2 regions of the Streptomyces sp. NPDC006450 genome follow, and region 1 is predicted to be linked to the other one. Evidence: riboswitches for the same ligand, from Rfam matches in the RefSeq annotation. Region 1 holds a riboswitch; the other holds the start of a gene.
The links. A riboswitch is a leader RNA that binds a small molecule or an ion and turns the genes downstream of it on or off. The one in region 1 is predicted to bind S-adenosylmethionine.
Positions count from the first base shown of each region.

Region 2: linked by a shared signal. The riboswitch ahead of thrC (threonine synthase) and the one ahead of ABZY57_RS08355 (aminotransferase class V-fold PLP-dependent enzyme) in region 1 are both predicted to bind S-adenosylmethionine.

Region 1 covers NZ_JBEXPT010000015.1:11,073-22,847, forward strand. The annotation lists gene ABZY57_RS08320 (hypothetical protein) at 1-757, opposite strand, end outside; gene ABZY57_RS08325 (NlpC/P60 family protein) at 783-1,835, opposite strand; gene ABZY57_RS08330 (NlpC/P60 family protein) at 2,085-3,116, opposite strand; gene ABZY57_RS08335 (NYN domain-containing protein) at 3,381-4,745, opposite strand; gene ABZY57_RS08340 (hypothetical protein) at 4,785-5,024, opposite strand; gene ABZY57_RS08345 (rhomboid family intramembrane serine protease) at 5,164-5,898, shown strand; gene ABZY57_RS08350 (Lrp/AsnC ligand binding domain-containing protein) at 5,895-6,176, shown strand; gene ABZY57_RS08355 (aminotransferase class V-fold PLP-dependent enzyme) at 6,270-7,673, opposite strand; SAM riboswitch class IV at 7,911-8,027, opposite strand; gene trpD (anthranilate phosphoribosyltransferase) at 8,175-9,239, opposite strand; gene ABZY57_RS08365 (cytochrome bc complex cytochrome b subunit) at 9,457-11,085, opposite strand; gene ABZY57_RS08370 (Rieske 2Fe-2S domain-containing protein) at 11,082-11,775, opposite strand, start outside.
Region 2 covers NZ_JBEXPT010000008.1:77,908-89,682, reverse strand. The annotation lists gene ABZY57_RS05645 (cold-shock protein) at 132-338, opposite strand; gene ABZY57_RS05640 (MoaD/ThiS family protein) at 744-1,022, opposite strand; gene thrC (threonine synthase) at 1,096-2,430, opposite strand; SAM riboswitch class I at 2,424-2,582, opposite strand; gene ABZY57_RS05630 (glucosyl-3-phosphoglycerate synthase) at 2,769-3,755, shown strand; gene ABZY57_RS05625 (hypothetical protein) at 3,745-3,978, shown strand; gene ABZY57_RS05620 (trehalose-6-phosphate synthase) at 3,988-5,451, shown strand; gene otsB (trehalose-phosphatase) at 5,525-6,385, opposite strand; gene ABZY57_RS05610 (DUF3263 domain-containing protein) at 6,529-6,780, opposite strand; gene ABZY57_RS05605 (extracellular solute-binding protein) at 6,821-8,137, opposite strand; gene ABZY57_RS05600 (ROK family protein) at 8,388-9,320, shown strand; gene nagA (N-acetylglucosamine-6-phosphate deacetylase) at 9,320-10,486, shown strand; gene ABZY57_RS05590 (1-phosphofructokinase family hexose kinase) at 10,578-11,498, shown strand; gene ABZY57_RS05585 (carbohydrate-binding protein) at 11,532-11,775, opposite strand, start outside.

The DNA of each region.
Region 1 (11,775 bases):
GGATCACCTGGCGGCCCTCCGCCGTGAGCTGCCCGTACCCCTCCGGGTTCACCACGACCCGGTCGGCGGGGGCGGGGCCCGCCCCGGTCCGCCCGGTCGTGACGGCGCCGAGGCCCCGGTACTCGGCCGCGGGCCGCCCCAGCAGCGCAGCCATCGCGTCCAGCGAGCCGGGGACCAGCACGACGACCCGGCCCGCCCACGGCCGCGCCCAGGCCGCGCTCGCCGCGGGCACCGCCTTGTCCGCCTCCGCGGCGATCTCGGCGAGGGAGCCGGAGCTCCGGCCGGCCCCTCCGAGCACCAGGGCGCGCGTCCCGCGCTCCACGGACACCGGGCCCTGGTCCCACAGTTGTGGCAGGGCTCCCGGGGCGGGGCGGTCGGCGGTCACCGCCCAGGAGCCGCCGTCCCGGGTGAGCTCCACCTCGCGGGCGGAGCCGGCCGGGGCGGCGTCGTAGCCGGTGAGCCGGTAGCGCAGCTCGGCGCGCACGAGGGCCCGTACGCCGTCCACCCGGACCGCGGACACCTCGTACGACCATCCCTCCAGCGGGATCGCCGCGAGGGCCGCGGGCGGGGCCGCCGACCAGACGGCGACGGCCCGCCTGACGTCCCGGTCGGCGGGGTCCGCCGCAGGGACCCCGGCTCCGGAGCCGGCCCCGGAGCCGCATCCGGCGAGCGGCGCCCAGAGCAGCAGCAGGCAGAGCAGCACCAGCGGCAGTGCGCGCGGGCGCCGGCGAGCGGTACTGCCCAGGACCGGGAACATCACCCGATCGTACGCAGCGCGGCCCTCAGGGCCGGGTGACCGAGGACACCGGCATCATCCCGACCGGGTCGTACCGCACGCGCGCCCCCGGGTACGGGGCGTGCACCACCTGGCCGTTGCCGACGTACATGCCGACGTGGCTGGCGTCCGAGCGGTACGTCACCAGGTCACCCGGGCGCGCCTCCGACAGCGACACCCGCCGCCCGGCGTGCCGCTGCGCCTGCGAGGTGCGCGGCAGGGCGACGCCCGCCTGCCGGTACGACCAGACCATCAGCCCGGAGCAGTCGAAGCCGGAGGGGCCGGTGGAACCCCATACGTAGGGCCGTCCGACGGCGGACCGGGCCGCCATCACGGCGGCCGCGGCGCGGCCGGAGGAGGGCCCGGAGGCCGCGGCGTCCGGGAGCTCGGGCAGGGCGTCGGGGCGGCCGCCGGAGCGCGAGGCCCGGTCGAAATCGGCGCGCTCCTGCGTGGGCATGGCGTTCAGCAGGCGGCGGGCGGCGGCCAGCTTGGCGGTGACGGCGCGCTTCTCCTTCGCCACGTCGGCGCGCAGGGCGTCGAGTTCGGAGAGCTTGCGGGAGGCCTCCCGGCGTTCCTGGCCGAGCCTGCGCTGCTCGGAGCGCAGTTCGTCGAGCTGGCGGGCCTGGCGGCCGGACAGCCGGTCGAGGGCGGCGGCCTTGGCGAGGTAGTCGTCCGGGTCGTCGGAGAGCATCAGCTCGACGGCGGGGTCGATGCCACCGGCCCGGTACTGGGCTCCGGCGTAGGCGCCGAGCACCCCGCGCATGGTGTTGATGCGGTCCTGACCGCGGGCCACCGCGTCCTGGATCTGGTCGACTTCGGCGCGGAGCCGGCCGGCGCGCTCGCCCGCCTGGTTGAAGCGCTCGGTGGCCTGTTCGGCCTCTTCGAAGAGCCGGTCGACCTGGGCGCGGGTGCCCGCCGAGGGCTCCTGCGGGAGGCCGGGGGCCGCACCGGCGGGTGCGCCCGACATGAGAGCCGCTGCCCCCGCCGCCGCGGCGGTGAGGACGGTGACCTTGGTGTTCCGGTCGAGGGCGCTGGGCCCGGACCGGCGATGGGACGCCACGTGAAACCGCTCCCTCCTGCTGAGCGGGACCCGGGTCCGCCCTCCGTGGACGGCCGTGTGCCGGGGTTCCGCGCTGGCAGACAGTAGCCGCGCGGGAGGGCACCGGCCAACGACCTCCGGAGGGCACGCACAGTGACGCCCCGTCGGAGACGCAGGTCACCGGCGGGGCGTGTGGTCGGAGCGGGGCTGCGGAATTCGCCCGGATGGGCGGTGTGCGGCGCGTCCGGTCGGACCCTGGGCGGGGGGGCGTCAGCCCACGCGCACGCCGAACTGGAAGGGCATGTTGTTGATCGATTCGTACTTGACGCCGCCGCGCGGGTTCGAGGCGTGCAGCACCTGGTTGCCGCCCGCGTACAGGCCGACGTGGTGGAGGTCGCCGTAGAAGAACACCAGGTCGCCCGGCTGGAGCTGGCTCTTGCCGATCCGGGTGCCGTCGTTGATCTGCGTGAAGGTGGTGCGCGATATCGAAACGTTGGCCTGCTTGTACGCCCACTGGGTCAGACCCGAGCAGTCGAACGAGTTGGGGCCCTCGTGCCCGGATATGTACGCGCTGCCGATCTTGGTCTGGGCGGCCGCGAGGGCGGCGCCGGCCCGGCCGGAGGGCTTCACGTTGCCGAGGTTGGGGACGCGCTGGCCCGCGCTGCGGCTGGCGCGGCTGTCCTCGTCCTTGATCGCGGCCCGCTCCTGGGCGGTCAGGGTGTTGAGGAGCGCCTGGGCCTCGGCGAGCTTGTCGGAGGAGGCCTTCTTCTTCTCGCCCAGCTCCTTGCGGGTGGCTTCGAGGTCGGTGAGCTTGCCGGCGGCCTCCTGGCGCTGCTGCGCGAGCGTGCGCTGCTTGGCCTGGATCTTCTGGACCGCTTCGACCTGCTGACCGCTCAGCTGCTCCAGGGTGGAGGCCTTGTCGAGGTAGTTGTCCGGGTCGGCCGAGAGGAAGAGCGCGAGGGACTGGTCGATGCCGCCGCTGCGGTACTGGGCGCTGGCCATCGAACCGAGCGTGCCGCGCAGCGCGTTGAGGTCCTGCTGGCCGCGGGCGACCTGGTCCTGGAGCTGCCCGATCTCGGTCTCGAGCTTGTCCTGGCGCTCCTTGGCCCCGTTGAACTTCTCGGTGGCCTGCTCCGCCTCTTCGTAGAGGGCGTCGACCTTGGCCTTGACCTCGTCCTTGCTCGGCTTGGCGGGGGCGGCGTTGGCGGCCTGCCCCGAGAGGACCACGGCGGCTGCCGCGGTGACGCCGAGCACGGTCGTGCGCATGCGGGTCGGCTGCTTGGGTCGACGGTGGGACGCCACGAAGGCGAGCTCCTTCTTCCTAGAGCCGCCGAAGAACGCAATCCGTCCTACAGACTCGGCGACACCTTCGCTGCCACCCCGAATGAGTGAACTACCGCACGAAGGTTTGACTGACCCTAGTGACCCTTCTGTGATCAGTTCAAATCCTGTCGGCAAAAAACTCGCTGTCCGACCAGGTTCTTTACCTACAGCGCACGCTCTGTGCCGGTGACTTGACGGTACGTTCCCGCGAGGCCCTGCCAATTCCGGCATTGGGCACACCAGTTACGAAACGCGCGAAAGCCGCTTCAGCAACAATGCGGACGCCACCGGCCGCGCCCCGGCCTTGGCGACCCCGTCGGCGACCTCGCGGTCGGTGGAGACCACCACCACCGGACGGCCCGCCGGTTCGGCGCGCACCAGCTGGCGGATCAGCTCGTCCGCCGTCACCCCGGCCTTGGAGAACAGCACCCGCACCCCGCGCGGCGGCGCGAGCAGCACGGGGGCCGCCAGCTCCGCCCCGTCGAAGACACAGGTCATCTCGGCGCCCGTCTGCGCGGCGAGCATCGACAGCCCGCCCAGCAGCCGCAGGCGCTGCTTCTCCAGCGGCATCGTCGGGTAGCCGGTCTTGGTGACGTTGTAGCCGTCCACCACCAGATGGGCCTGGGGCAGCGCCAGCAGCTGGTCCAGCAGCGCCGGGTCGGTCTCCGACAGGGCGCGCGCCGCGATGTCCTTCGGGGTCATCCGGCCGGGTTCCACCGCCTCCACCGTGTCGGCGGGCCGCGTGGAGACCGGCGGCAGCGCGAGCTCCCGGCGCAGTCCCGCGGCCGCGTCCAGCACGGTGTCCAGCAGCAGCCGCAGCCGCATGTCCTCGATGCTGCGCCCCTCGCGGGTGGCCCGGCGCGAGGTCTCCAGCGCCGATTCGACCTCCGCGAGGCGGGACTTGAGCCGCCGGGTCTCGCTCTCCGCGGTGGTCACCTGGGCGGCCGCCTCGGCGCGGATGCCGTCGACCTCCGCGTTGATCTTGCGCAGGGCCGCGTCGCCCCGCTTGACGTCGCTGAGGGCACTGCGCAGCTTGCGCTGAAGCGATTCCGCTTCCTTGCGCGCCGCGTCCAGCTCGGCCCGCACCTGGTCGACGCCCGTGCGCTGCAGTTCCCGTACGTGGGCCAGCTCCTCGCGGAGCCGCTCCATCTCGCGGCGCGTCTCCCCGTCGACCCGCTCGGCGTCGGCGCGCTGCGCCTCCTCGCCCGCGGCGGCGACCAGTTTGACCCAGCCGGCCGGCCGCAGGACGTACGCGGCGGCCGCCACGTCCAGCGGATCGGCGGCGGCGGGCGGCGCGCCCGACTCCAGCGCGGAGGCCAGGTCGGCCTGCGCCTCGCGGAGCTTCTCGGCGACCCGGCCCCGGAAGACGGGGTCGCTCTCCACGGCCGTGGCCATGGCGTTGCCCGCGAACTTGGCGCGCCTCGTCGGGGTGAAACGGGCGTACTGGCGCAACTGCGCCGGCAGGTCCGCGACCGTCAGCCCGCCGAAGGCGTCGGAGACGAGTGCGACGACCCGGCGCCGCACGCCTTCCGGCAGCGGGCGGTCGAGCACCTCCGCGGCGTCGCCGGCCGCGTCGGCCGGCTCAGCGCCGCTTGCTGGCTCCACAATCCGTCACCCCTACCGTCATTCACCTGTGGGCGGGGCTCCTTAGGAGTCCGCGCCCGGCCTGTCGACGAGCTCGATCTGGTCCACCGCGTTGCACCAGCGGCAGCGCACCGACTCGATGGTCTCATTGACCACCTCGCGCTCCTCGACCTTGGGCTCCCCGGCGAGGTCCAGGTGGACGTACTCCACGACCTTCGACGAACGGGTGACGTCGAAACGCGTGAGGTTGCCGCACAGGGTGCAGCGCCACCGGGTGGTGTCGGTCGGCAGGGGAACCGTCATCAGGCCGCTCTCTCCTTCTATCCTTCTATGGTGTACGTGCCGCACGCGGCGCACACGCCCGTGTCGTCACGGGTACCGCGTGCGTACGTAGCTCGTAACCCTACGGCCTGCCGCACCCGCTGGTGGGCTCGGCTGGGTCATGCTCGATCGCATGATCGTAAGGTGGCAGGCCGTACGCGAGGCCGCCCGGGGCCCGGTGGTCACCCACGCGCTGATCGCCGGCTGCTGCGTGGTGTTCGTACTGAGTCCGGCGTCGGGGCTGAACCCGGTCTACGGGACGGGTGATCAGCTCCTGACCACGGGCACGGCGTACTTCCGGCGCTGGGGCGTGGTCCCCGACCAACTGTTCACCGGCTCGGGCCGGGCCCTGCTCACTCCGCTGACGGCCCTGTTCGTGCACGGGAGCTGGCTGCACCTGCTGGGCAACATGCTCTTCCTCTACGTCTTCGGGGCGATGACGGAGCGCCGCATGGGCCGGGCCGGGTTCCTCTGCTTCTACGTCTGTACGGGCTACCTGGCCCTGGCGGCCTACGCGGCGGCCTACGCCTCCTCGGACCAGACCCTGGTCGGAGCCTCCGGGGCGATCTCCGCGGTCCTCGGCGCCTTCCTGTACCTCTTCCCCAAGGCCCGCGTGACGAGCCTGTTCCCGTTCCTCTTCTTCCTGCCCCTGCGGTTCCCGGCGTGGATCGTGCTGATGTTCTGGTTCGGCCTGCAGTGGCTGGCCGCCCACCGCGCGGCGAGCGGCCCCGGAGTCGCCTACCTGGCCCACGTGGTGGGCTTCTCGGTCGGCTTCCTCTACGCGTGGGCCCGCTACCGGGGTGGGACTAGAGTGGGTCGACCAGTGACAGTAGGCGAGGGAGACAGCCAACCGTGATCACCGCACTCGTGCTCATCAAGACCAGCGTGGACCGGATCCCCGAGATCGCCGAGGCCATCGCCGCGCTGGAAAGCGTCAGCGAGGTCTACTCGGTCACCGGTACGTACGACCTCATCGCACTGGTCCGGGTGTCCCGGCACGAGGACCTCGCCGACATCATCCCCGGCCGCATCAGCAAGATCCCGGGCGTCGAGGCGACGGACACGCACGTGGCGTTCCGCACGTACTCCCAGCACGACCTGGAAGCGGCCTTCGCGATCGGTCTCGACGCGTAGGCTCCGGCCGACCGGGAGGCACCCACCCTCCAGCGGGTGTCCGACGGATTCACGGACGGTGGGTACCGGGCCCCGTGGGCATGCCGCAGCCCGTCAGACCGCCGGGACGCAGCGGCCCTCTTCGGTGCGGTACTGCCACTTGGCGCCGTCCGTGACGAGTTCCCCGACCGCGCGGACGAAGCGGTCCACGTGCTCGTCGGGGGTGCCGGCGCCGAAGCTGACGCGGATCGCGTTCAGGGACCGCTCGCCCGGGGCCGCCTCCGGGGCTCCGCACTCGCCCTGGGCCTGGGGCTCGCTGCCGAGCAGGGTGCGGACCAGCGGGTGGGCGCAGAACAGGCCGTCGCGGACGCCGATGCCGTACTCGGCGGAGAGCGCGGCCGCGAAGTGCGAGCTGTTCCAGCCGTCCACCACGAAGGAGATGACGCCGACCCGGGGGGCCTCGTCGCCGAAGAGGGACAGGACGCGGACCGCCGGGACCCCGGCGAGGCCTTCGCGGACCTTGGCGATGAGGTGCCGCTCGCGGGCGACGAGGCTCTCGAAGCCGGCCTCCTTCAGCGCCTTGCAGGCGGAGGCGATGGAGTAGACGCCGATGACGTTCGGCGAGCCGGCCTCGTGGCGGGCCGCGGTGGTGTGCCACTCGACGTCCACGCCGCCGGCATCCTCCCCGCCGACGCGTCGCGTCACCTTGCGCGAGGCACCGCCGCCGGCGAGGTACGGGTCCGCCTCCTGGAGCCAGTCCGCGCGGCCGGCGAGCACGCCCGAGCCGAAGGGTGCGTAGAGCTTGTGGCCGGAGAAGGCGACCCAGTCCACGTCGAGGTCCTGGACCGAGACGGGGTGGTGCGGGGCCAGCTGGGCGGCGTCCAGGACGATGCGGGCGCCGTGGGCGTGCGCGGCGGCGGCGAGTTCCCTGACGGGCCACAGCTCGCCGGTGACGTTGGAGGCTCCGGTGACGCAGACCAGCGCCGGGCCGTAGGGGTCGCGGTCGGCGAGGGCGCGCTCCAGGGTGGCGACGGCCTCGTCCGGGGTGCGGGGGGCGTTGAGGTAGGTGACCTGGGCGTTCGTCCACGGGAGCAGCGAGGCGTGGTGCTCGGTCTCGAAGACGAAGACCTGGCAGTCGGCCGGGAGCACGGCGGCGAGCAGGTTGAGGGAGTCGGTGGTGGACCGGGTGAAGATCACCTGGTCGGAGGGTCGGCAGTCGAGGAACTCGGCGACCGTGACCCGGCTCTGCTCGAACAGGTCGGTGGAGAGCTGCGAGAGGTACCCGGCGCCGCGGTGGACGCTGCCGTAGTACGGGGCGTACGCGGCCACGTCGTCCCAGACCCGCTGCAGTGCGGGGGCGCTGGCCGCGTAGTCGAGGGCGGCGTAGGTGACTTCGCCGCCGGTGACGAGCGGGACGGTGACGTCACGGCCGAGGACCGGCAGCGGTTCGGCACAGGCAGGGCCCTCGGCCCCAGGGGTGACGGCGGCGGCAGCGGCGGCGTTCAGGGTTGCGGACATGGCGGTATCTCCCGGCAGGCAGGTCGCAATGGCTTCGGTGTGCCCGTACGCGGATACGGCGCTGCGGCCGTTCGGGGTACGGGAGTGCCCCGGAGTGCGGATCGGCCGGCGTACGCAGGTGTGCGGGTACGCGGAAGTGACCCTGTTCCGGGGGGTGAAGAAGGGGCGGACTCGCCCTATCGCATTCGCTTGCTCACGGAAAAGCTCCTCGAGAGACCAGGACCCCTGGTGTCGAGGGATCCGCGCTTGCCGTAGACCTCACTGCCTACGACCTGGTCATCACCCGGGGCACCCCGCCACGGAAGGAGGGTTGCCGGACAGCAAGCCGGGGCCTAAACGCTGTCACTCGTGACCTGAGGAGCATCCTGCCACACGATCTTCCGAACGCAAGACCCCGGTCCACATGGCGGACCGGGGTCAGTGCTGGATCTTGGCCGGATCCCGTCAGGACGGCCGAAGGGCGCAGGAGCTACGCATGGCAGCGGCTACGCGGCGCGGCGGCTACGCGTTGCTCGCCGCCACCCAGCGCGCCAGCGCCGCCCGGGCCGCGCCCGAGTCCACCGACTCCGCCGCCCGTACGACACCGCCGGCGAGCTGCTCCTCCAGGGTGCCCGTGCCCGGGTCCAGCGCGACCAGGGCCGCCGCCGCGTTCAGGAGCACCGCGTCGCGCACGGGGCCGGTCTCGCCGGCCAGGAGGCGGCGGGCGACGTCCGCGTTGAACGAGGCGTCCGCGCCGGCCAGGGCGGAGACCTCCACCAGCGGGATGCCGATGTCGCGGGGGTCGAAGCCCTGCTCCCTGACCTCGCCGTCGCGGACCCACCAGACCCGGGAGGTCGCCGTGGTGGTGAGCTCGTCGAGCCCGTCGTCACCGCGGAAGACCAGCGCCGAGGAACCCCGCTCCGCCAGGACGCCCGCGACGATCGGTGCCACGCGCGCGTCGGCCACACCGGTGGCCTGTGCCCGGACCCGCGCCGGGTTGGTCAGCGGGCCGAGGAAGTTGAAGGTGGTCCGGATGCCCAGCTCCCTGCGGGCCGCCGCCACGTGCCGCAGCGCGGGGTGGAACTTGACCGCGAAGCAGAAGGTGATGCCGGCTTCCTCGGCCACCTCCACGACCCGCGCGGGGGTGAGGTCGAGGTTGACGCCCAGCTTCTCCAGGACGTCCGAGGAGCCGCTCGCGGAGGACGCGGCGCGGTTGCCGTGCTTGACGACCTTGGCGCCCGTACCGGCCACGACGACGGCCGACATCGTGGAGATGTTGACCGTCTTGGCCCCGTCGCCACCGGTGCCGACGATGTCCACCGTCCGGCCCGGCACCTCGATCAGGTTGGCGTGTTCGTACATGGCGCGGACCAGGCCGTTGATCTCGGAGACGGTCTCCCCCTTGGCCCGCAGCGCGACGGCGAAGCCGGCGATCTGCGCGTCGGTGGCCTCCCCGCGCATGATCCGGTCCATGGCCCAGGCCGTGTCGTCGGCGCCGAGGTCACGGCCGCTCAGCAGGGCGTCCAGAAGGCCCGGCCAGCCGCGGGCCGCCACGCTGTCGCCGCCTGCCGGGGTCACCAGGTTCATGGTCCGCTCCTGCTGCTCGTGAAGGATTCCACGTGGAATGGGAAGGGCTTCAGCCTATCCAGCCCCGGGGACGGCAAAGAGCCCCGTCCAGACGCTGGACGGGGCTCTCGCCGTGGCGACACCAGGACTGACCGAAATCAGTCCCTCAAGCAGTCATGCGTAGTGCGTGGTGCGTACTGCGCGGATCTTGAAGCGTGTGAAGCCGTGATGCGGGAGGTCAGTGGTGGCCGTGGCCGCTCTGGATCTCCTTGTACTCCTCGACCGTGGGCTTCGGGATCTGGTTGTTCTCCCCGTAGTAGCCCTTGCTCAGCTTGGCGCGGAGCTTCTCCAGCGGCTTCACCTTGCGCTCGACACCGTTCTCGTCGACCGTGGGGCCGATCTCGGCGGGCTCGTACTGGTCGTACGAGGTGAGCGTGTGCAGCTTGCCCTGCGAGAGCGGCTCGTGGACCTCGACGAACTCACCGTGCGGCAGGCGCTTGATGATGCCGGTCTCGCGACCGTGCAGCACCTTGTCCCGGTCCCGGCGCTGGAGGCCGAGGCAGATCCGCTTGGTGATGACGAAGGCGATGACCGGACCGACGAAGAAGCCGATGCGGGCGAACCACGTGATCGCGTTGATCGACAGGTGGAAGTACTGCGCGAACATGTCGTTTCCACCGGCGATCAGCAGGATGACGTACCACGTCAGCCATGCCACACCGAAGCCCGTACGGGTCGGGGCGTTGCGCGGGCGGTCCAGGATGTGGTGCTCGCGCTTGTCCCCGGTGACCCAGGACTCGATGAACGGGTAGACCGCGATCGTGGCCAGGACCAGCGGGAAGATCGTGAACGGGATGAAGACGCCCAGGGCCAGGGTGTGGCCCCACAGGTTGATCTCCCAGCCCGGCATGGCACGGATCAGACCCTCGGAGAAGCCCATGTACCAGTCGGGCTGCGCACCGGTGGACACGTGGTCCGGACGGTACGGGCCCAGCGCCCAGATCGGGTTGATCGAGGCGATGCCCGCGATCAGCGCGATGACGCCGAAGACCAGGAAGAAGAAGCCTCCGGCCTTGGCCATGTAGACCGGGAGCAGCGGCATGCCGACGACGTTCTTCTCGGTCTTGCCGGGGCCCGCGAACTGGGTGTGCTTGTGGTAGAAGACCAGGATCAGGTGGGCCACCAGCAGGCCCATCATGATGCCGGGCAGCAGCAGGATGTGCACCGAGTAGAGCCGGCCCACGAAGTCGCCGCCGGGGAACTCCCCGCCGAAGAAGAAGAACGACAGGTACGTGCCCACGATCGGCACGGACAGCATCGCGCCTTCCATGAAGCGGACACCGGTGCCCGAGAGCAGGTCGTCCGGCAGGGAGTAACCGGTGAAACCGGTGAACATGCCGAGGACCAGCAGCAGGAAGCCGAAGACCCAGTTGACCTCACGCGGCTTGCGGAACGCGCCGGTGAAGAACACGCGCATCATGTGCACGAGCATCGCCGCGATGAAGATCAGCGCCGACCAGTGGTGGATCTGCCGGATCAGCAGACCGCCGCGGACGTCGAAGCTGATTTCCAGAGTCGAGCGGAAGGCCTCCGACATCTGCACACCCTGCATGGGGATGTACGAGCCGTCGTAGTGCACTTCGTTCATGCTCGGGTGGAAGAACAGCGTCAGGTACACACCCGTGAGGATGAGGATGATGAAGCTGTAGAGGCAGATCTCGCCCAGCATGAAGGACCAGTGGTCCGGGAAGATCTTGCGCATGTTGGCCTTGGCGAGGCTGTAGATGCCCAGCCGGCCGTCGGCCCAGTCGGCTACACGCTCGCCGGCCGGAGCCTTGCGTTCTTTGGTTTCGGTGGCAGTGCTCATCCGCGCTCCCAGAAAGAGGGACCGACGGGCTCTTCGAAGTCGCCGAGCGCCTCGAGGAAACCTTCGTCATTGACGCCGATCCGCAGCTGCGGGAGCGCGTGACCAGCCGGGCCGAAGATGACTCGGGCGCCGTCGGAGAGGTCGAAGGTGGACTGGTGGCACGGGCAGAGCACGTGGTGCGACTGCTGCTCGTACAGGCTGATCGGGCAGCCGACGTGGGTGCAGATCTTGGAGTAGGCCACGATCCCGTCGTGGGACCACTCCAGTTCCTTCTTGTCCTTGATGTCCTCCGGCTGGATGCGGACGATCATCAGGGCGGCCTTGGCGATCTGCACCTGGAAGTCGTGCGCGTCCTCCTCCAGGCCTTCCGGCATGGCGAAGGTCAGCGAACCGACGACGATGTCCTCGGGACGAAGCGGCTCCATCGTGTTCTGGTTGATGAGCATCTTGCCCCTCGCCCAGATGGTCTTGCGCAGCTTGTCCTCGGGCAGCGGGCCCAGGTCGCGCAGGATCACGACGGCGGAGAGCGGCAGCAGGGCCAGCGCACCGAGCATCGTGTTGCGGATGAGCGGGCGGCGGCCGATGGCCGACTCGCGCGCGCCGTCCGCGAAGTCCTGCAGGACCTGCGCCTTGACCTCCGGCGGGGCCGCGATCTCGTGGCGCTCGGCGGCGACCTCCACGTCGGACATC
Region 2 (11,775 bases), on a different contig from region 1:
CCGGCGCCGCCACGCACGAGGGGCCCGCATCCCGTGTCCAGGATGTGGGCCCCTCGTACACATGCCGTTGTGCCGTCGTACGCGGCCGCTGTGCGTGGCCCCGTACGTGTCGGTGGTCGATCGCGGTCGGACTAGCCGGCGGCGAGCTTGACCATGTCCGCCTGCGGACCCTTCTGGCCCTGCGAGATCTCGAACTCGACCCGCTGACCCTCTTCAAGGGTGCGGTACCCGTCCATCTGGATGGCGCTGTAGTGGACGAACACATCCGCACCACCGTCGACCGCGATGAAGCCGTAGCCCTTCTCCGCGTTGAACCACTTGACGGTGCCCTGAGCCATGCCTAACTCCCCTATTACTGGCCCTTGCGCAGGACCGCACTTCGCGGTCCCGGGTCAGAACTTGCGCCGGAACGCCTCGACCGGGGCTGAATGTATCCGCACCGCTGCTGTCTGCAACAGGTCATTCCGATGAGAATTCTGGACATGCCAAAAGATTGAAATAGGGTGAAAACCCGGAATATTCCAGGGCAACTCGGGCCGGACAAAACCCACCAAGGACCCATAGCGCACTTGCATGTTGACTCAATGTCAACCCTCTCGCGGCCCGTTCATATGCGGCGGGCAAGAACAGCGGAGGGGACTTCCCCAACTCTACCGCGCCCAACCAAGCAGAATTGCCCCCTCCGTTTGGTAACGGAGGGGGCAATTCAGTTACTGCGTGGTCTTGCGAAGGCCGCGCGCGCCTCAGCAGCCGCCCGCGACGGCGGGGATGATCGAGATGCCCGCGCCGTCCGGCGTGGACGTCTGCAGCCCGCCCTCGAAGCGCACGTCGTCGTCGTTGACGTAGACGTTGACGAAGCGGCGCAGCTTGCCCTGGTCGTCGAGGACGCGCGCGGCGATGCCGGGGTGGCTGGCCTCCAGTGACTGGATGACCTCTTCGAGGGTCGCGCCCTCGGCGGGGACCTCGGCCTGGCCGCCGGTGTAGGTGCGCAGGATGGTGGGGATGCGGACGTTGACGCTCATGGCGCTACTGCCTTTCCGGTGTGCAGGGAGAGAGAGAAGGAGGCTGATCCGGCCCTGATGCGCCGGATGCCCCCTAGGCCAGGTTTGCGGCGCGGAACGCGTCCAGGCTCGGGCGGATGGTGGCGGTCTGGCCACCACCTTCGGCCACCGCCTCCAGGGTCTTGAGACCGTCACCGGTGTTCAGGACCACGGTGGTCAGCGTCGGGTCGAGCTGCCCGTTCTCGATGAGCTTCTTCGTCACGCCGACGGTCACGCCGCCCGCGGTCTCGGCGAAGATGCCCTCGGTCTGGGCGAGGAGCTTGATGGCCTCGACGACCTGGGTGTCGTTGACGTCCTCGACGTAGCCGCCGGTGCGGCGCGCGATGTCCAGGACGTACGGACCGTCCGCCGGGTTGCCGATGGCCAGCGACTTGGCGATGGTGTTCGGCTTCTGCGGGCGGACCACCTCGTGGCCGGCCTTGAAGGCCGTCGAGACGGGCGAGCAGCCCTCGGCCTGGGCGCCGAAGATCTTGTACGGCTTGTCCTCGACGAGGCCGAGCTTGACGAGCTCCTGCAGACCCTTGTCGATCTTCGTGAGCTGCGAGCCGGACGCGATCGGGATGACGATCTGGTCGGGCAGCTGCCAGCCGAGCTGCTCGCAGATCTCGTACGCCAGGGTCTTGGAGCCCTCGCCGTAGTACGGGCGCAGGTTGACGTTGACGAAGCCCCAGCCCTCGCCCAGCGGGTCGCCGATGAGCTCCGAGCAGAAGCGGTTGACGTCGTCGTAGTTGCCCTCGATGCCGACCAGGTCGCCACCGTAGACACCGGCCATGACGACCTTGCCCTGCTCCAGGTCGTGCGGGATGAACACGCAGGAGCGGAAGCCGGCGCGGGCGGCCGCGGCGCCGACGGCGCCGGCCAGGTTGCCGGTGGAGGAGCAGGAGAGGGTGGTGAAGCCGAAGGCGCGGGCGGCCTCGACGGCGATGGCCACGACGCGGTCCTTGAAGGAGTGCGTCGGGTTGCCGGAGTCGTCCTTGACGTACAGCTTGCCGGTGACGCCGAGCTCCTTGGCCAGGTTGGCCGCGTCCACGAGCTTGGTGAAGCCGGGGTTCAGGCTCGGCTTGGAGGCCACGTCCGCGGGGACGGGCAGCAGCGGCGCGTAGCGCCAGATGTTGTTCGGGCCGGCCTCGATGGCGGCGCGCAGGGCCTCCGGGTCGCCCAGGGGCAGCTCGTAGGCGACTTCGAGCGGTCCGAAGCACTCGGCGCAGGCGAAGATCGGGCCGAGCTCGAAGCGGGTACCGCACTCACGACAGGAAAGGCCGGTGGCGGGACCGAGATCGACAGAGGTGCCGGACGCGTTGTTCTCGACGGTTTCGGCAGAGGTTGCGACAGACTGTGCAGCCATGATGGCGAGGCCCTTTCTCCTCATCTTCCCCATGGCGCACTTCGCCATGAGACGGAATTGGCACCTTCCCTAGCCGGGGACCTCGCTGGCGGCGCTGGTGTGCGCGATCGCGAGAACCGACTGGAGGGTTGCCGGGGCTTCAACGGGCCGTGTCCCTCTGCCCCTCTGGATGAGCGGTATGGCACCGGCACACGCGCTCTATGGCGCGCCGGTGCGTTTGTACGCGGGGACCCCCGGCATGCGGTGGACCTTCGCGTTGTTCAAGACTGTAACCGAAGGCCCGGGTGGTTGAGACAGCCGTCCGAACCGCGAGATGGATCATATTTCGGTCCAAACCAGTGAAGAACCAAGGAGTGCTGAAGGTGCTGGAAGAGGTGGAGCGCTGGCTGGCAGACCGCTCCTGGTCAGCCGCCGACCGACCGCTCGGCCAGCTGCTTTCCGCCAAGCGGGCAGCGGGCACCACGGTGAGCGTGGTGCTGCCGGCGCTGAACGAGGAGGCGACGGTCGGCGAGATCGTCGAGGTGATCCGGCGCGATCTGATCGAGGGCCTGCCGGTGCCCCTGGTGGACGAGCTCGTCGTGATCGACTCGGGTTCCACGGACCGCACCGCGGAGGTCGCGGCCAAGGCGGGGGCCCGGGTGGTGCACCGTGACGAGGTCCTGCCGCGGATCCCGGCGCTGCCCGGCAAGGGCGAGGTGCTGTGGCGTTCGCTGCTGGTCACCACCGGGGACATCGTCTGCTTCGTGGACGCCGACCTGCGCGATTTCTCGGCCTCCTTCGTCTCCGGGATCGTCGGCCCGCTGCTGACCGATCCGGAGGTGCGGTTCGTCAAGGCCATGTACGACCGCCCCCTCGGCCCGGAGTTCAGCGACCCGGCCGCCCCGGCCTCCGCCAAGGCCCACGGCCAGGGCGGCCGGGTGACCGAGCTGGTGGCCCGCCCGCTGCTCAACCTCCACTGGCCGCAGCTGGCCGGCTTCGTCCAGCCGCTGGGCGGCGAGTACGCCGTACGCCGCGAACTGCTGGAGCGGCTGCCGTTCCCCGTGGGCTACGGGGTCGAGCTGGGCCTGCTGGTGGACGCGCTGCACACGGCCGGGCTGGACGCCCTGGCCCAGGTGGACGTGGGCGTCCGGCTGCACCGGCACCAGGACGGCCAGGCGCTGGGGCGGATGGCCGCCGCGATCTACCGCACGGCGCAGGTACGGCTCTCGCGCGGGCACCTCGTGCGCCCCGAGCTGACGCAGTTCGAGCGCGGCCCGCAGGGGTTCGTGCCGCACACCTACGCCGTGGACACCGAGGAGCGGCCGCCGATGCTGGACATCGAGGAGTACGCACGCCGTCGTGTGGCGTAGCACCCCGATCGTCCCGGCCCAGCCGCGACCGCTGCCCGTGGACGCGGGGGACGGCTTCAAGGACTCCCCGGGCGGGAACCCGGCCGACACCGGCTCCGACGGCCGGGCCCTTGGGCTGACGGGTACGGCAGGCGCCACGCCCACGGCACTCGGCGGTGTGGTCTTCCTCTCGGTCCGGCGGACGCGCAGGCGCCGACGTTTGACCGGCGCCGAGGCGGGCTAGGTTCGCCGCATGGCTTCCCAGGTGCTCGTCGCCGCGAATCGCGGCCCCCTCTCGTACGCCCTCGCCGCGGACGGCACGCTCAGTGCCCGCCGCGGCGGGGGCGGGCTCGTCTCCGGCCTCTCCACCGCGCTCGCCGAACAGCCGGGGGCGCTGTGGATCTGCGCGGCCCTGTCCGACGCGGACCGGGAGGCGGTGCGGCGCGGGGTCTCCGAGCCCGGCGTACGCATGCTGGCGATCGACCCCGAGGTGTACGACGGCGCGTACAACGGCATCGCGAACTCGGTGCTGTGGTTCCTCCACCACCACCTGTACGAGATCCCGCGCGAGCCGGTCTTCGACGCGGAGTTCCGTCGCCGCTGGGACTGCTACGTCGCGTACAACGAGGCCTTCGCGGCGGCCCTGGCGGAGGAGGCGGCCGAGGGCGCGACGGTCCTGATCCAGGACTACCACCTGGCCCTGGCCCCGGGAATGCTCCGGGAGCTGCGCCCCGACCTGCGGATCGGCCACTTCACGCACACGCCGTGGGCGTCCACGGACTTCCTGCGCATGCTCCCGGACGACGTCCGGACCCAGCTGGTGTGGGGGATGCTCGGGGCCGACCGCCTCGGCTTCCACACGTGGGAGTGGGCGTACAACTTCACCAACGCGGCGAACTTCGACGACGTGAGCGGTATCGCGCAGGCGCACTACCCTGCCGGAAGCCCGGAGCGCGGGGTGTGGCACCGCAAGGCGGCCGGCACCGGTACCGGGCCCGTGGAGCGCCGGTTCACCGAAGTGAACGCCTACCCCCTCGGCGTGGACGGGGACGAGCTGCGCGCGCTCGCCCACCGGCCGGAGGTGGACGACAAGCTGGCGGCGCTGCGGGCGGAGGTCGGCGGGCTGAAGACGATCGTCCGCGTGGACCGCACGGAGTTGTCGAAGAACATCCTGCGGGGGCTGCTGGCGTACCGGGAACTGCTGGTCACCCACCCCGAGTGGCGGGAGCGGGTGGTCCACCTGGCCTCCGCGTACCCGTCCCGGCAGGACCTTGCGGTGTACCGGGAGTACACCGAGTCGGTGGGGGAGCTGGCGGCGGCGGTCAACACGGAGTTCGGCACGGCCGACTGGCAGCCGGTACTGGTCTCCGTCGAGGACGACTTCGCGCGGTCGCTGGCGGCGTACCGGCTGGCGGACGTGGCACTGGTCAATCCCGTACGGGACGGCATGAACCTCGTCGCGAAGGAGATCCCTGTGGTGTCGGAGGCGGGGTGCGCGCTGGTGCTGTCCACCGGGGCGGGGGCGTACGAGGAGCTCCGGGCGGATGCGCTGACGGTGAGCCCGTACGACGTGACGGCCACGGCGGAGGCCCTGCACGCGGCCCTCTCCATGCCGGCGGCGGAGCGCGCGGACCGCACGAAGCGGCTGGCGGTGGCCGCCACGGCACTCCCCCCGACCCAGTGGCTCACGTCCCAGCTGGACGCCCTGCGCACCTGACCGCACCGCGGCGCGGGGCGAAGTCCCCGCCCGCCCTTCGCCCGTTCCCCGGGGCAGCGGTGCGGGCGGCGCGTCACGAAGGAGCGGCTGCGCCCAGCGCCGCGGCCAGCGCCGCCAGGAAGGCGACGACCTCCGACGGACCGGACAGCGTCAGGTCCGCACGGGCGGCGAGTTCCGGAACCTCCGCGGAGCCACTGCACACCAGCAGCCCCGGCATGCCCCCGGCCCGCAGCTTCTCCACCGCCGAGTACGCCGCGAGGTCCCCGAGGTCGTCCCCGGCGTAGAGCACGGCCTGTGCCCCCACCTCCGCGAGGTACTCCGTGAGGGCGACGCCCTTGTCCATTCCCGGCGGCCGCAGCTCCAGTACGGCCCGGCCCGGTTCGACCATCAGGCCGTGCCGGGCCGCCAGCCCCGCCAAGGGCTCCCGCAGGGCCTCGAAGGCCGCTTCCGGGTCTGCCGCGCGGCGGGTGTGGACGGCCAGCGCCTGGCCCTTCTCCTCGATCCAGGTTCCGCGCCACGCGCCGATCGCGTCCAGGAACCCGGGCAGCTCCGCCCGGACCGCCGCGACTCCCGCATGCTCGGCCGGAGCGTGCACGATGCCGCTCACTGCGTCCCAGCGCTCGGCCCCGTAGTGCCCGAGCACCACGAGGTGTTCGAGTCCCGGGACCCCGGCGAAGCCCCCGTAGCGGACGGCGACCCCGGCCGGCCTGCCGGTGACGACCGCGACGGAGCCGACCTCGGGGGCGAGGGCGGCGAGCGCGGGGACGGCTCCGGAGTGGGCCCGTGCCTGGTCCGGGTCGGGAACGATGTCGGCGAGGGTGCCGTCGAAGTCCAGGGCGACGACGGAGCGGCGCGGTGCGCGCAGGAGGGCTTCGAGTCCCTCCCGTCCGGCGGTGGTGACGGGCATCGGCAGATCGTGCGGATGGCTCCCCATACGCTCGACCCTAACGGGCCCGCCGGGCCACGGCTACGGCGCGTGCCCCGCGCATGGCACCGGGCCCCGGAACCGACGGCTGTGCAGGACACGGCACCGACCACGGCGCCGGTCCCCGCTGCCACCGCCGCCGCGGCCCGCCGCTACCGCCTCGCGCGCTGGGCCTCGCGGATGCGCCGCAGGCGGTTCACGGTGCCCGGGGCGTGCTGAAGTGCCCTGGGGTCGTCCATCAGCGCGTTGAGCAGCTGGTAGTACCGGACCGGGGGCATCCCCAGTCCCTCCCTTATGGCCCGCTCCTTGGCGCCCGGGCCGGGCCAGGTGCGGCCTTCGTAGGCCAGTACGGCCGCCTCGTCGGCGCTCAGCCCGGCCGGCGGCCTCTCGTCCGCGTCCGTCATACGGCCAGACTAGCTCCGCCCTCCGACAGCCCCGCTCCGATCAGCGGGGCTCCGCCTTGCGCCCGCCCTCCGCGATGTCCCCGAGGACCTTCTCGGGCTGGCCGCCCGGCTGCACGGCCTTGCCGATGTTCTTCTTGACGTCCTCGCTCACGGCCGCCCAGGACTTCTTGCCCACCGGGTACAGGCGCGCGTTGGGCAGCGCGCGCAGGAAGGTCTTCAGCTCCGCCGAGGAGGCGCCCGTGGAGGCCTCCATCGCCCGGGAGCCGCTGGTGGTGACCGGGAGCAGGTCGTACTTCTCGGTGAAGGCCGTGACGTTGTTCTCCTCGTACAGGAAGTCCAGGAACTTCCCCGACTGCGTCTGGTGGCCGGTCTTGAAGGCCATCACCCAGTCGGCGACTCCCATCGTCGGGTGGGACACCCCGTCGAAGGTCGGCATGGGGGTCATGCCGTACTTCACGCCCTTCGCGGCGGCCTGCTTGAGCAGCGTCGGGTGCCCGTTGAGCATGCCGACCTCGCCGCGCGAGAAGGAGTCGAAGGCGGCCTGGCGGTTCAGCTTGGCCGGTTCGACGGGGCCGGTCAGGCCCGCGCCGACGAGCTTGTCGCGCAGGAACTCCAGGGTGTTGACGTTGTCCGCGGAGTCGATCGAGTAGTTCTCTTCGTTGTCGGCGTAGCCGCCGCCGCCCGCGAGCAGCCACTGCATCGTCTCGGCCTGTGCCTCCTCGCGGCCCAGGGGCAGCGCGAGGGGCGTCGGGACTCCGGCCGCCTTGAGCTTCTTGGCGGCGGCCTCCAGCTCGGCCCAGCTCTTGGGCTGCCAGCGGGTCTTGCCGTCCTTGGGGATGATGCCGGCGTCGGCGAAGAGCTTCTCGTTGTAGAACATCAGCCGGGTGCTGGCCACGAAGGGCAGGCCGTACTGGTTGCGCCGGACCTTGCCCGCGTCGGCGAGCGGCGCGAGGAAGTCGGCCTCGGTGTTCACGGAGAGCAGCTCGTCGGCGGAGTACAGCTTGCCGTCGGCGGCATAGTCCGCGTAGGCGCCGATCTGGGCGATGTCGGGGGCCTCGCCGGCCTTGACCATCTCGGCGACCTTGGCGTCGACGTCGGACCAGGAGTAGACGTCGACCTGGACCTTGATGCCGGGGTTGCGCTTCTCGAAGGACGCGGCGAGGTCCTTCCAGTAGGGCTTGGAGGAGTTTTCCGGTTTGTCCCCGTAGTCGGCCGCCACGACCTTCAGGGTCACCTCGTTGTCCCCGGTGAGGCCCGGCACGGCGCCGCAGCCGGTCAGCGTCACGGTGGTCAGGCACAGTGCGAGGCCGGACGCGGCGAGGTTCAGCTTTCTGGCCTGGACAGTTCGCGCCTTCAAAGTTCTCGTTCCACCCCAGGTTGTTCCGTACGATTCGCGTAAAGGTCTACACCACTTTTGAGCCTGGTCAACATCCGGACCCAAACGTGCACACAGCCTGCACGCGCACATGCGTACGGACGCGCGTGCGGACCCGCGTACCGGCCCGCTCCCCGACGAAGGTCCCGAATTTGTATGGCCACTCAACAATCCCTCCCAGTGGACTAGACCTTTGCCCTCCGATCACGCGAGACTGTCACCCGTGAAACCCGTGAAACACGTCATCGCCCTCGATGTGGGCGGCACTGGGATGAAGGCCGCCCTCGTCGCCGCCGACGGCACCCTGCTCCACGAGGCGCGCCGCGCCACCGGCCGCGAGCGGGGCGCCGAAGCCGTCGTCGAGACGATCCAGGACTTCGCCGCCGAGCTCCTCGACCTCGGCCGGGAACGCTTCGCCACCACCGCCTCCGCGGCCGGCGTGGCCGTCCCCGGCATCGTCGACGCCGAGAACGGGATCGCCGTCTACGCGGCGAACCTGGGCTGGCGCGACGTCCCCATGCGCGAACTGCTCGGCAGACGCCTCGGCGGGATCCCGGTCGCCCTCGGCCACGACGTCCGCACGGGCGGACTCGCCGAAGGCCGCATCGGCGCGGGCCGCGGAGCCGACCGCTTCCTGTTCGTCCCCCTCGGCACCGGCATCGCCGGAGCCATCGGCATCGCCGGCCGCATCGAGGCCGGCGCGCACGGCTACGCCGGCGAGATCGGCCACATCGTGGTCCGTCCCGGCGGCCCCGCCTGCGGCTGCGGCCAGCGCGGCTGCCTGGAGACCCTCGCCTCCGCCTCCGCCGTCAGCCGTGCCTGGGCGGCCGCCTCCGGCGACCCCGACGCGGACGCCGCCGACTGCGCCAAGGCCGTCGAATCGGGTGACGAGCGCGCCCTCGCGGTCTGGCTCGCCGCCATCGGCGCCCTCGCAGACGGGCTGGTCACCGCGATCACCCTGCTGGACCCGCGCACGCTGATCATCGGTGGCGGGCTGGCCGAGGCCGGGGAAACCTTGTTCACACCACTACGGGCGGCCGTGGAGGAACGCGTGACGTTCCAGCGGCTGCCCCACATCGTTCCGGCGGCCCTCGGGGACACCGCCGGATGCCTGGGTGCAGGGCTGCTCGCCTGGGATCTACTCGCCACGGAGGTACCTGACTGATGTCCGGAAGCGCACATGTGGGCCGCAGCACCGTTCTCTCCGGCGCCGACGTGGTGCTGCCCACGGGCATCGTCAAGGGCGGACGTCTCATCGTCGACGGTGAGCGCATCGCCGGCAGCGCGGAGGAGAACGCGGCCGTCGTCGACCTCTCCGGGTGCCTGATCGTCCCCGGCTTCGTCGACATGCACAACCACGGCGGCGGCGGGGCCTCCTTCACCTCCGGCACCGCCGAGGAGGTGCTCAAGGGCGTACGGACCCACCGCGAGCACGGCACCACCACCCTGGTCGCCTCCACGGTCACCGGGGACCTGGACGAGCTGGCCCGCCGCGCCGGACTGCTCGCCGAGCTGACCCAGCAGGGCGACATCGCGGGCATCCACTTCGAGGGGCCCTTCATCAACCCCTGCCGCAAGGGCGCGCACAAGGAAGACCTCCTGCGCGACCCCGACCCGGCCGAGGTCCGCAAGCTGATCGACGCCTCGCACGGCGCCGCCCGCATGTTCACCCTCGCCACCGAACTCCCCGGCGGCCTGGACTCCGTACGGCTGCTCGCCGAGCACGGGGTCGTCGCGGCGATCGGCCACACGGACTCCACGTACGACCAGACGCTCGAGGCCATCGACGCCGGCGCGACCGTGGCCACCCACCTCTACAACGCGATGCCGGGCATGGAGCACCGCGCCCCCGGCCCCATCGCGGCCCTGCTGGAGGACGAGCGGGTCACCGTCGAGCTGATCAACGACGGCGTCCACCTGCACCCCGCCATGCTGGAGCTGGCCTTCCACCACGCGGGCGCGCACCGGGTGGCGCTGATCACCGACGCGATGGACGCGGCCGGCTTCGGCGACGGGACCTACCACCTCGGCCCGCTGGAGGTCGAGGTCAAGGAGGGCGTCGCGCGCCTCGTCGAGGGCGGCTCCATCGCGGGCTCCACCCTCACCCAGGACACCGCCTTCAAGCGGTCGGTCACCCTCGACAAGCTCCCCGTCGAGTCCGTGGTCCAGGCGATCTCCGCCAACCCGGCCAAGCTGATCGGCGTCTACGACCAGGTCGGCTCACTGGAGCCCGGCAAGTACGCGGACCTCGTCGTCCTCGACTCCGCCTTCGACGTCCGCGGCGTCATGCGGCGCGGCGCATGGATCGTGGACCCGCTCGCGGGCAACTGAGACGAGCCGCGGGAGCGGTCGGCCCGGGGTACTGGGCCGACCGCTCCTGCATTTGGCATGATCCCGGCACACACCGACACCGGGGCAAGCCATGATCCTTACCGTGACGCTCAACACCGCGCTCGACGTCACCTACCGCGTACCGCGCCTGCTCGCGCACGCCTCCCACCGCGTCACCGAGGTCACCGAACGCCCCGGCGGCAAAGGCCTCAACGTGGCCCGCGTGCTCGCCGCGATCGGCCACGAGGTCACCGCGACCGGCTTCGCCGGCGGCCCGACGGGAGCCCTCGTACGCGAGCTGCTCGCCGGCTCCCCCGGCGTCCGCGACGAACTGGTCCCCTGCGCGGCCACCACCCGGCGCACCCTGGCCGTCGTCGACGAAGCCTCCGGGGACACCACGCAGTTCAACGAACCCGGCCCGCTGATCACCGCCGCCGAGTGGTCCGCGTTCCTCACCCGCTACGGGGCCCTGCTGGCGGGCGGCGCCCGCGCGGTGGCCCTGTGCGGCAGCCTGCCCCCGGGCGTCCCCGTAGGGGCTTACGCGGCCCTCGTACGGACGGCCCGCGCGGCCGGCGTGCCCGTCCTCCTCGACACCAGCGGCGAGGCCCTGCGCCGCGGGGTCGCGGCCCGCCCCGACGTGATCAAACCGAACGCCGCCGAACTCGCCGAGCTGACCGGGTCCCGCGACCCGCTGCCCGCCACCCGCGACGCCCGCCGGCGCGGGGCCCACGCCGTGGTCACCTCGCTCGGCCCGGAGGGACTGCTCGCCGCCACCGCCCTGGGCACCTGGCGGGCGGCCCCGCCCCGCCCCCTCGCGGGCAACCCCACCGGCGCCGGCGACTCCGCGGTCGCGGGCCTGCTCTCGGCCCTCACCGAAGGCCTGGACTGGCCGGACCGCCTGACCCGGGCGGTGGCCCTCTCCGCGGCCACGGTCGCGTCCCCCACGGCGGGAGACTTCGACCCCCGCACCTACGAGGAGGTACGGGGGTCGGTGAAGGTCACGGCGGGCTAGGCCGGATGCCGAAGCGGGCAGCCGCCGGGCCGGTCAGCGCTTCTCAAGGACGAACTGGTCGATGACCGCCTCGCAGGAGTTGCCCGGCTCGCAGGAGATCTTGATGGTGTTCGTGCCCTGCTTGAGGTTCACGTAGGAGTAGGTGTTGGTCCAGCCCTTGTCCCAGGCGCCCTCGCCGGCCTTCGCGAAGTTCTTCATGTTGATCGGCCGGGTCTGCACTTCGCCGTTGATCGTCAGCGTCATGTTGGCGTCCTTGCCGGGCACGCCGTAGAACATC